2 regions of the Amphibiibacter pelophylacis genome follow, and region 2 is predicted to be linked to the other one. Evidence: predicted binding sites of a transcription regulator. Region 2 holds the regulator's gene; the other holds the start of a gene.
The links. Region 2 encodes sigma-54, which starts transcription at its own class of promoters, with help from an activator protein. Its sites were predicted from a motif close to TGGCANGNAANCTGCTTT; they were not measured.
Positions count from the first base shown of each region.

Region 1 (4,208 bases), on a different contig from region 2:
ATTCCGGATCATTTCTGGCTGCGATTTCAGACGGTGCCTGGGCGCCTGACGCAAAAAACCCCGCCGGGCCTGCGCCACGGCGGGGTTTTTGATGACGAGGAATCAGCGGTTGTAAGCCGACTCGCCGTGCGAGTTAATGTCCAGGCCTTCGCGCTCCTGCTCTTCGGTGACGCGCAGACCGGTGATGGCGCGCACGGCGGTGAAGGACAGCCAGGCCACGAGGCCCGACCAGGCCAGCGTGATCAGCACGCCTTCGATCTGCACCCACAGCTGGTGCATCATGTCGTAATCGGCCTTGCCCGTGCCGCCCAGCGCGGGGCTGGCGAACACGCCCACCAGCACGGCGCCCACGATGCCGCCCACGCCGTGCACGCCAAACACGTCCAGCGTGTCATCGGCACCCAGCAGGCGCTTGAGACCCGTCACGCCCCACAGGCAGGCGAAGCCGGCGATGACCCCCAGCACGATGGCGCCCATGGGCCCGACCGAACCGCAGGCCGGGGTGATGGCGACCAGGCCCGAGACCATACCCGACGCCGCACCCAGCATCGACGCTTTGCCCTTGTGGATGTGCTCGCCCAGCGACCAGGCCAGAATGGCGCCCGCCGTGGCCAGCAGCGTGTTCAGGAAGGCCAGTGTTGCGCCGCCGTTCGCCTCCAGATTGGAACCGGCGTTGAAACCAAACCAGCCCACCCACAGCAGCGAAGCGCCGACCATGGTGAAGGTCAGGTTGTGCGGCGCCATGGCTTCGCGGCCATAGCCCAGGCGCTTGCCGACCATGTAGGCGCCCACAAGGCCCGCCACCGCCGCGTTGATGTGGACCACCGTGCCGCCCGCAAAGTCGATGGCGCCCTGCCCCAGCAGATAGCCGCCCGCGCCCCAGACCATGTGCGCGATGGGCAGGTAGCTGAAAGTGAACCACAGCACCGAGAACAGCAGCACCGCGCTGAATTTCATGCGCTCGGCGAAGGAGCCCACGATCAGCGCGCACGAAATCCCTGCAAAGGTCAGCTGGAAGGCGACAAAAATCAGCTCGGGGATTTTCGCGTCCGCCGTGAAGGTGTCGGCCAGCGAATCGGGCGTGATGCCCAGCAGGAAGACCTTGCTCAGGTTGCCGATGATCAGGCCCTCGCCGCCAAAGGCCAGGCTGTAACCGTAAGCCGCCCACAGCACGGCGATCAGCGCGAAAACCATGGTGACCTGCATCAGCACCGACAGCATGTTCTTGCTGCGCACCAGGCCGCCGTAAAACAGCGCCAGGCCCGGCACCACCATCAGCAGGACCAGCAGGGTCGAGACCATCATCCAGGCGACGTCGCCCTTGTTCACGGCCGGCTCGGCCGCCAGGGCCGCCGACGAGGCCAGCGCCAGCGCGCCCAGGCCCAGAGTTTTGAGGAGTGTTTTCATGGTTTTTGGGGTGTTATGGGAAGAATGCTTCAGAGGGAATGGCCGGGGCGGCGCGTCACAGCGCGGCGTGGCCGCTTTCGCCCGTGCGGATGCGCACGACCTCGTCGACTGGCGTGACAAAAATTTTGCCGTCGCCGATCTTGCCGGTGCGCGCGGCCTTTTCGATGGCCTCGATGACGCGCTCCAGGTCGCTGGCGGCGATGACCACGTCCACCTGCACCTTGGGCAGGAAATCGACGACGTACTCGGCGCCCCGGTACATCTCGGTGTGGCCCTTCTGTCGGCCAAAGCCCTTGACTTCAGACACAGTCAGGCCCTGGACGCCGACATCGGCCAGCGCCAGCCGGACCTCGTCCAGCTTGAAGGGTTTGATGATGGCGGTGACGCGCTTCATGGGAGCTCCTGTTGGGGGATATCTCCCTTTCAAGCAAGAGCTGTGCCAGCATCCAGCGTGGTCTCTTGCCCGCAGGACGCCCTGCCCGGCCTGGCGGCGACGCACCAGAAGCGGGCGCTGCACCGGATTGGTGCAAGCGCCCCAGCCTCTGGCTACACCTGTGGGCGAAGAAATGCGCCAGGGCGCGCAGAACGCGACTGCCTCGCGTCAGCGCAACCCGGACGTGAGCGGACGGGTCAGGCGGCGCAGGCTGTCCGGGGCGGTGGTGTCGAGCGGAATCAGACGGTTGGCGACGTAGCTGTTCTGGCTGTCGGGCTCCAGCGCAGCGCTGACCAGGCCAGACATCGGCTGGGCCAGGGGAACGTAATAGCTGCCCGCAGGCACGGACTGCGTGCCAGGCTCCAGCGCCACCTTGAGCTTGCGGATGGCCTGGCTGGCCGCAATCGCACCGCGCGCGTCCTGGCGCTGACCCTCGTCCTCCGCCGTAATGCGATAACGCTCGCCCGCCACTTCGGCGGGCTGCAGCACGCGCTGCACCGTGACGCCCAGGCGCTGCAGCGTCTGCGCGGCCAGGGTCTGGTCGGCCGACAGCACATAGCCGCAGGGACGCGGGCGTGTGGCCAGCACCTTGAGCGGATCGGCGGCGCGCCAGTCCAGGCTGAGTGTGCGGTCGGCGCCGGTGGTGGCGTCCAGATAGACCAGATCGCGCGGCTGGGGCGTGTGCGTGGCGCTGACGACCAGATCGCCCGTGCAGGCGCTGGCCGTTGCGCTGCGTCCGGCAGCAGCCACGGCGGCCAGCAGCGCGCTGCTCTGGCGCGCCGCCGAATCCAGCACGCTGCGCGCCAGCGTCACCTGCGTGTAAACGCGGCGCAGGAAGTGCGCGCGGCCGATGCCCACACCGCGCGTCTCCAGCAGGATGCTGACGCTGTTGCGCAAGCCGTAGACGTTGCGGCCGGTGTCGGGCTGGACGCCGCCCATGGACACGACCTTGTCCTGCGCATCATCGCTGGCCGTGTGATACGGCGCGGCCGTCAGCCCGGCCCGATCCAGCGCGGCCAGGGCGGGCGCCAGCACCTGGTTTTCGGCGAAAGCGCGCAGGGCCGGATCCAGGTTGCCCACGCTGGCGCTCTGCAGCAGCGCATCGTTTTTCTGGACCACGCCAAACTTGTCCACCCAGCGGCCGCCCACGGTGAACTCGTGCAGGTCCAGCACCACCTGCGGCGCGTAGCGCCGGGCGATCCCGGCCAGCGCGGCGGCTTCCGGGGTGCGCAGCAGCAGGTGGTCGCGGTTCATGTCCAGACCGCTGGCGGTGGCGCGCTGGAAGCGCTCGTAGCCATCGGGGTTGGCCAGCGGCACCAGCAGCACGTTGATGCGCGACAGGATGCCGTCCGGGTTCGCGGCCAGCTGCTGCGCCAGCACCAGCGCCGCCTCGGCTGGCGCGGGCTCGTTGCCATGCTGGGTGGCCACCATCAGCACCGTGGGCAGCGCGGGGTTGATGCGCCTGCCCTGCGCCAGCGTCAGCAGGTGCAGGTTGCGGCCCTCCTGCGACACCCCGGCCGATTCCAGCTGCACATTGGGCGACTGCGCGGCCAGATCCTCGACAAAGCGCGTCAGCCGCGCGTAGCTGGTGAAGCCGGTCTGGCCCGGCTCGAAGCCCGGCGTGTCATAGCGCACGGGGGGATCAGGCAGGCGCGCGGCCACACCCGGCGCCTCGGGCTGGACCTTGGCCGGATCAAAACCCGCCGCACGGGCCGGGCTGGCCGCAAAAGCCGCCACCAGCGCAGCAGCCAGAGCGGCCGCCTGAACAGAACAGAACAAAGCCCGGCGGGTGAATTGCGGTGCTGCCATCGAAGTCTCCTGATTTTGAATGCAAGCCCAGACCATATCAGAGCTTCACCCACGATCAGACGATCCAATCAGACCTTCACAAGCGGCTGGCGTGCCGCACCCCGTCGATCTGCGCCAGCGCTTTGAGCGTGGCCTGCAGCGCGCGGGTGTCGCGGGTTTCGACCATCAGGTGCAGGCGCACGTCCTGCGGGTTCTGGCGCTCGCGGCGGCTGGTGATCTGGGTGACGTGGACGCGCTGGCGGGTCAGGAAATCGACCACATCGCGCATCAGCTGGGCCCGTTCGCGGGCCAGTACGCAGAGCTGGACGGCGAAGGCGCGGCCGGACGTGGCTGTCGATCCGGGTTCTGGCGCGGCCAGCGCGCGCTCGTCCCACTGCACCTCGATGACGCGCTCGGACGAGCGCTGCACCATCTGCTGCAGGTTGCGGCAGCTGCTGCGGTGCACGGCGACACCCTGGCCGCGCGTCACGAAGCCGCTGATGGCGTCGGGCGGCGCCGGGTGGCAGCAGCCCGCCAGCGTGGTCAGCATCGAGTCGATGCCCACCACCAGCACGTCGCC
Region 1 covers NZ_JAWDIE010000020.1:36,135-40,342, forward strand. The annotation lists gene RV045_RS11995 (ammonium transporter) at 103-1,407, opposite strand; gene RV045_RS12000 (P-II family nitrogen regulator) at 1,463-1,801, opposite strand; gene RV045_RS12005 (M14 family metallopeptidase) at 2,009-3,649, opposite strand; gene RV045_RS12010 (RelA/SpoT family protein) at 3,726-4,208, opposite strand, start outside.
Region 1: the regulator sigma-54 is predicted to act here: its motif matches at 1,832-1,849, upstream of RV045_RS12000 (P-II family nitrogen regulator).

Region 2 (4,208 bases):
GGCGCTCGCGGGCTGTCGGCCAGCCAGGCGGGCGGTACGGCCACGCCCTGCAGCGCCATGCCCCACTCGAAATCGGCCAGCACGATCGCGTGGCGCCCGGCGGCCAGATCGGCCTGCAGACGCTCGCAGCAAGCCGCCAGATCCTGCGGACCCAGACTGACATGGGCGTGGCGCCAGCCGCTGTACCAGCGGCTGCGAGCCAGCGCAACGTCGCCGAGGCCGCTGCTGGCGTCGTCGAGCAGCGCGAAGGGCGCCGGTTCAGTCATGGCGCGTCAGCAGCGCCCGCTGGCGGACGCCGCAAAGAGCCCGCCACCATGTCGAAGCGGAACAGGCGGCACTCGATGGCGCCGTTGTACATGGGCACGCGGGCCGATTCTTTCAGGCGCATCAGCGTGGGCAGTTTGAGTTCGGGCGTCAGCACCCAGGCGCTCCAGCCGGGGTAGTGGCGCTTCCAGTGCGCGGCCAGCAGCGAGAAGAAGGTCGCGGCATTCTGTCCGCCCGCAAAGGCCTCGCTGGCGACCTCGCGCGGGGCGGGGGCTGGCGTGTCGGGGCGGACGTCCTGGCGGCGACGCAGCGAGCCGCGCGCGGCGATGCGCTCGCCGTAGGGCGGGTTGAGCAGCATCACGCCGCCGTCCGCCGGGGGCAGGCGCTGCAGTGCGTCGCCGGTGTGGACCGTGAGCGCGTGCGCCACGCCCGCCGCCTGCGCGTTGCGCCGGGCGAAATCGCTCAGGCGGAAGGCGATGTCGGCGGCAAACACGGGCGCGCGCGGCGTGTGGATGGCGGCGCGTGCGGCGTCCACCTCGTCGGCCCAGGCGCGCTCCTGGCCCGCGAAAGGCAGCAGGCGCTCGAAAGCAAAGCGGCGGTTGAGGCCCGGCGCCATGCCGCAGGCCATCTGCGCGGCCTCGATGGCAATGGTGCCCGCGCCGCAGCAGGGGTCGAGCAGGGCCACGCCGTCCTGGCCCGTCCAGCCGCTGGCGGCGATCATGGCGGCGGCCAGGGTTTCCTTGAGCGGCGCCTCGCCCTTGACCTCGGTCGTGCCGCCTTTGGCGTCGCGCCAGCCGCGCTTGAACAGCGGCTGTCCCGACAGATCAACCGACAGCCAGGCGTGATCGGCGTTCAGGTGCAGCACCAGCGCCACGTCCGGGCGGCGCGTGTCCACGCTGGGGCGCTGCCCGACGGCGCGGCGCAAGCTGTCGCAAACGGCGTCCTTGACGCGCAACGCGACAAAATTCAGGCTGGGCAGCGGACTGCGCTGCGCACTGACATCCACCCGCATCGTCTGGCGGTGGCTGATCCAGGCCGGCCAGTCAACCTGCTCGGCCAGGGTGTAGATGTCGTCCTCAACCCTGTAAGCGCCATGCGCCAGCTGCCACAGCACGCGCTGCGCCAGGCGGCTGTGCAGGTTGAGGCGCAGCGCCACGCGCATGACCTCGGCCAGACTGGGACTGGCGTTCTCAGCGGCCTGGACCCAGACGCCGCCCTTGCCCGTCAGCGCCGCCAGTGTGGCGGGCAGCCAGGGGCTGATTTCGCGCAGCAGCAGGGGTTCGACCCCGGCGGCGCAGGGCAGGAAAAGGCACTGCCAGTCGGCCTGGGAAGACATCGGCATCGTCGTCGGGTTCATGGGCACTTTCGGAAAAAAGAGGATCAGTCCAGCGGACGGCGCAGGTTGGCCACCGGGATTTTCAGCGCTTCGCGGTATTTGGCCACGGTGCGGCGGGCGACCTGAATGCCCTCGGCGCCCAGCATCGCGGCGAGCTGGCTGTCGGACAGCGGCCGCTGCGGGTCTTCGGCCGCAATGAAACGGGCGATGTGCTGGCGCACGGCGGTGCTGGACATGGCTTCGCCGCCATCCTCGCGCGCCAGGCTGGACGAGAAAAAGAACTTCAGTTCGACCGTGCCGTGCGGCGTCTGCATGTACTTGCCGCTGGTCACGCGCGAGACGGTCGATTCGTGCAGGCCGACTTCAGCGGCGATTTCGCGCAGCACCAGCGGGCGCAGCGCCGACTGGCCCTGCTCGAAAAACCCCGCCTGGTGGTGGACGATGGCCTGCGCCACGCGCAGCAGGGTGTCAAAGCGCTGCTGCACATTGCGCACCAGCCAGCGCGCTTCCTGCAGGCAGTCGCCCATGCTGGCCGGGCGCGGGGGGCGCTGGGCTGCACCGCTCTCTGCGCCATCAGGGCGGCTGGCGTCCGCAGGCGGGGCGCTGCTGACCGGGGCAGAAGCCTCGGGCGCCGCTGCCGCCCGGGCGCTGGAGCGCTCGCCGCGCGGCGGGCGCATCCACTGCGCGTACTGCTCGTTGACGCGCACCCGGGGCATCACCGCCGGGTTGAGCGCCACCAGCCAGCCATCGACCAGCGCGTGGTTGACGCTGGGCGCCAGAGCGCCCCGGCTGCGCCGCACGATCACGTCGGGCACCACCACCTGCGCCTGCACGTCGGCAAAGCGGCGGCCGGGCTTGGGCTCGCAGCGGCGGATGAGCTGCGCAGCGGCCTGCACGTCGGCCAGTTCTGTGCCGGTCAGCGCGGCCAGTTTCTTCCAGTCGCGGCGGCCGACGGCGTCCAGATGGCGGCACAGCAGCACGGCCAGCGCCTGCTCGGGGCTGCGCGGCGCTTCGCGCAGCTGCAGCACCAGGCACTCGGCCAGGTCGCGCGCGCCCACGCCCGCAGGCTCCAGGCTGTGCAGCCAGCCCAGCGCGCACTGCAGGCGGGGCAGCCACGGGTTCTCGCCATCTGTGCCGTCGTCTGTGCCGTCGTCCGGGTCGACCTCGTCCGGCGGAAACTGCTCCGCCATGGCCTGCGCCAGCTCGTCCAGCGGCTCGGTCAGGTAGCCGTCGTCGTTCAGGGCGTCGATCAGCCACAGCAGCGCCTGTGCGTCGGGCCGCGACAGGCGCAGGTGGCGCACCTGGCCGCGCAGGTGCTCGGCCAGCGTGGGGCCCGGCTGGCCGCGCGCGCTGTGAGCGGCGCCGTCGCCCTCGTCATCGTCGTCGGACTGGCCGGGGGTGTAGGCGCTCAGGCCTTCCAGCCAGGCGTCGTCGCCGGCCGCAGGCAGCGGGGCTTCGGCGCTGGCGTAGGCCTCGTCCGGGCCATCGCCGCCGCCGCCGCTCTGGCGCTCGTCGCTGCGGCTGTCGCCGTCCCAGCCGCCGCCCATCGCGTCGAAGGAGACCAGTGTGTCCAGCGCAGCGGACGCTTCGCCATCGCCGCCATCTCTGTCAGTGCCCGGATCGGACGCTGTATCGGTCGCAACTTCGGCCGCAGCTTCGGCCGCAGACGGTGCGGCGTCAGGCGCGTCGATGCCGGGCGCGAGTTCCAGCTCCAGAAAAGGGTTGTCCTGCACGGCCTGCGCCAGCTCCTGCTGCAGCTCCAGCGCCGAGAGCTGCAGCAGGCGGATGCCCTGCGTCAGCTGCGGCGTCAGGGTCAGCTGCGTGGCGGTGCGGACCTGCAGGCTGGGCTTCACGCGGGGGCTCCAGCCATCACATGCGGAAATGTTCGCCCAGATAGACCTCGCGCACGCGCGGGTCCTCAACCAGCGCCTGAGGCTGGCCTTCGGCGAGCACATGGCCCTGGCTGATGATGGTGGCGCGGTCGCAGATGCCCAGCGTTTCGCGCACGTTGTGGTCGGTGATGAGCACGCCGATGCCCCGGTCGCGCAGGAAGGCGATGGTGCGCTGGATCTCGATCACGGCGATGGGATCGACCCCGGCGAAGGGCTCGTCGAGCAGGATGTAGCGCGGCTGCGTGGCCAGCGCGCGGGCGATTTCCACCCGCCGCCGCTCACCGCCCGACAGCGCCGGGGCGGGGCTGTGGCGCACGCGGCCCAGGCTCAGATCGTCCAGCAGGCCCTCCAGCAGCTCGGCGCAGCGGGCCCTGGACAGCGGCCGTCCGTCCGCGTCACGCTGAAGCTCCAGCACGGCCAGAATGTTGTCCTCAACATTCAGGCGCCGGAAAATCGACGCCTCCTGCGGCAGATAAGACAGGCCGAGGCGCGAGCGCTGGTGGATGGGCTGCTGCGTCACGTCGCGGCCGTCGATCAGGATGCGGCCCGCATCGGCGCCGACCAGGCCGACGACCATGTAAAACGTCGTCGTCTTGCCCGCGCCGTTGGGGCCCAGCAGGCCGACGACTTCGCCGGGGGCCACCGACAGGCTGACGCGCGACACCACCTCGCGCGGGCCGTAAGCCTTGCGCAGATCCTGGGCGAAAAGCCCCGAC
Region 2 covers NZ_JAWDIE010000013.1:34,528-38,735, forward strand. The annotation lists gene RV045_RS09410 (bifunctional chorismate-binding protein/class IV aminotransferase) at 1-266, opposite strand, end outside; gene RV045_RS09415 (THUMP domain-containing class I SAM-dependent RNA methyltransferase) at 263-1,621, opposite strand; gene rpoN (RNA polymerase factor sigma-54) at 1,645-3,453, opposite strand; gene lptB (LPS export ABC transporter ATP-binding protein) at 3,470-4,208, opposite strand, start outside.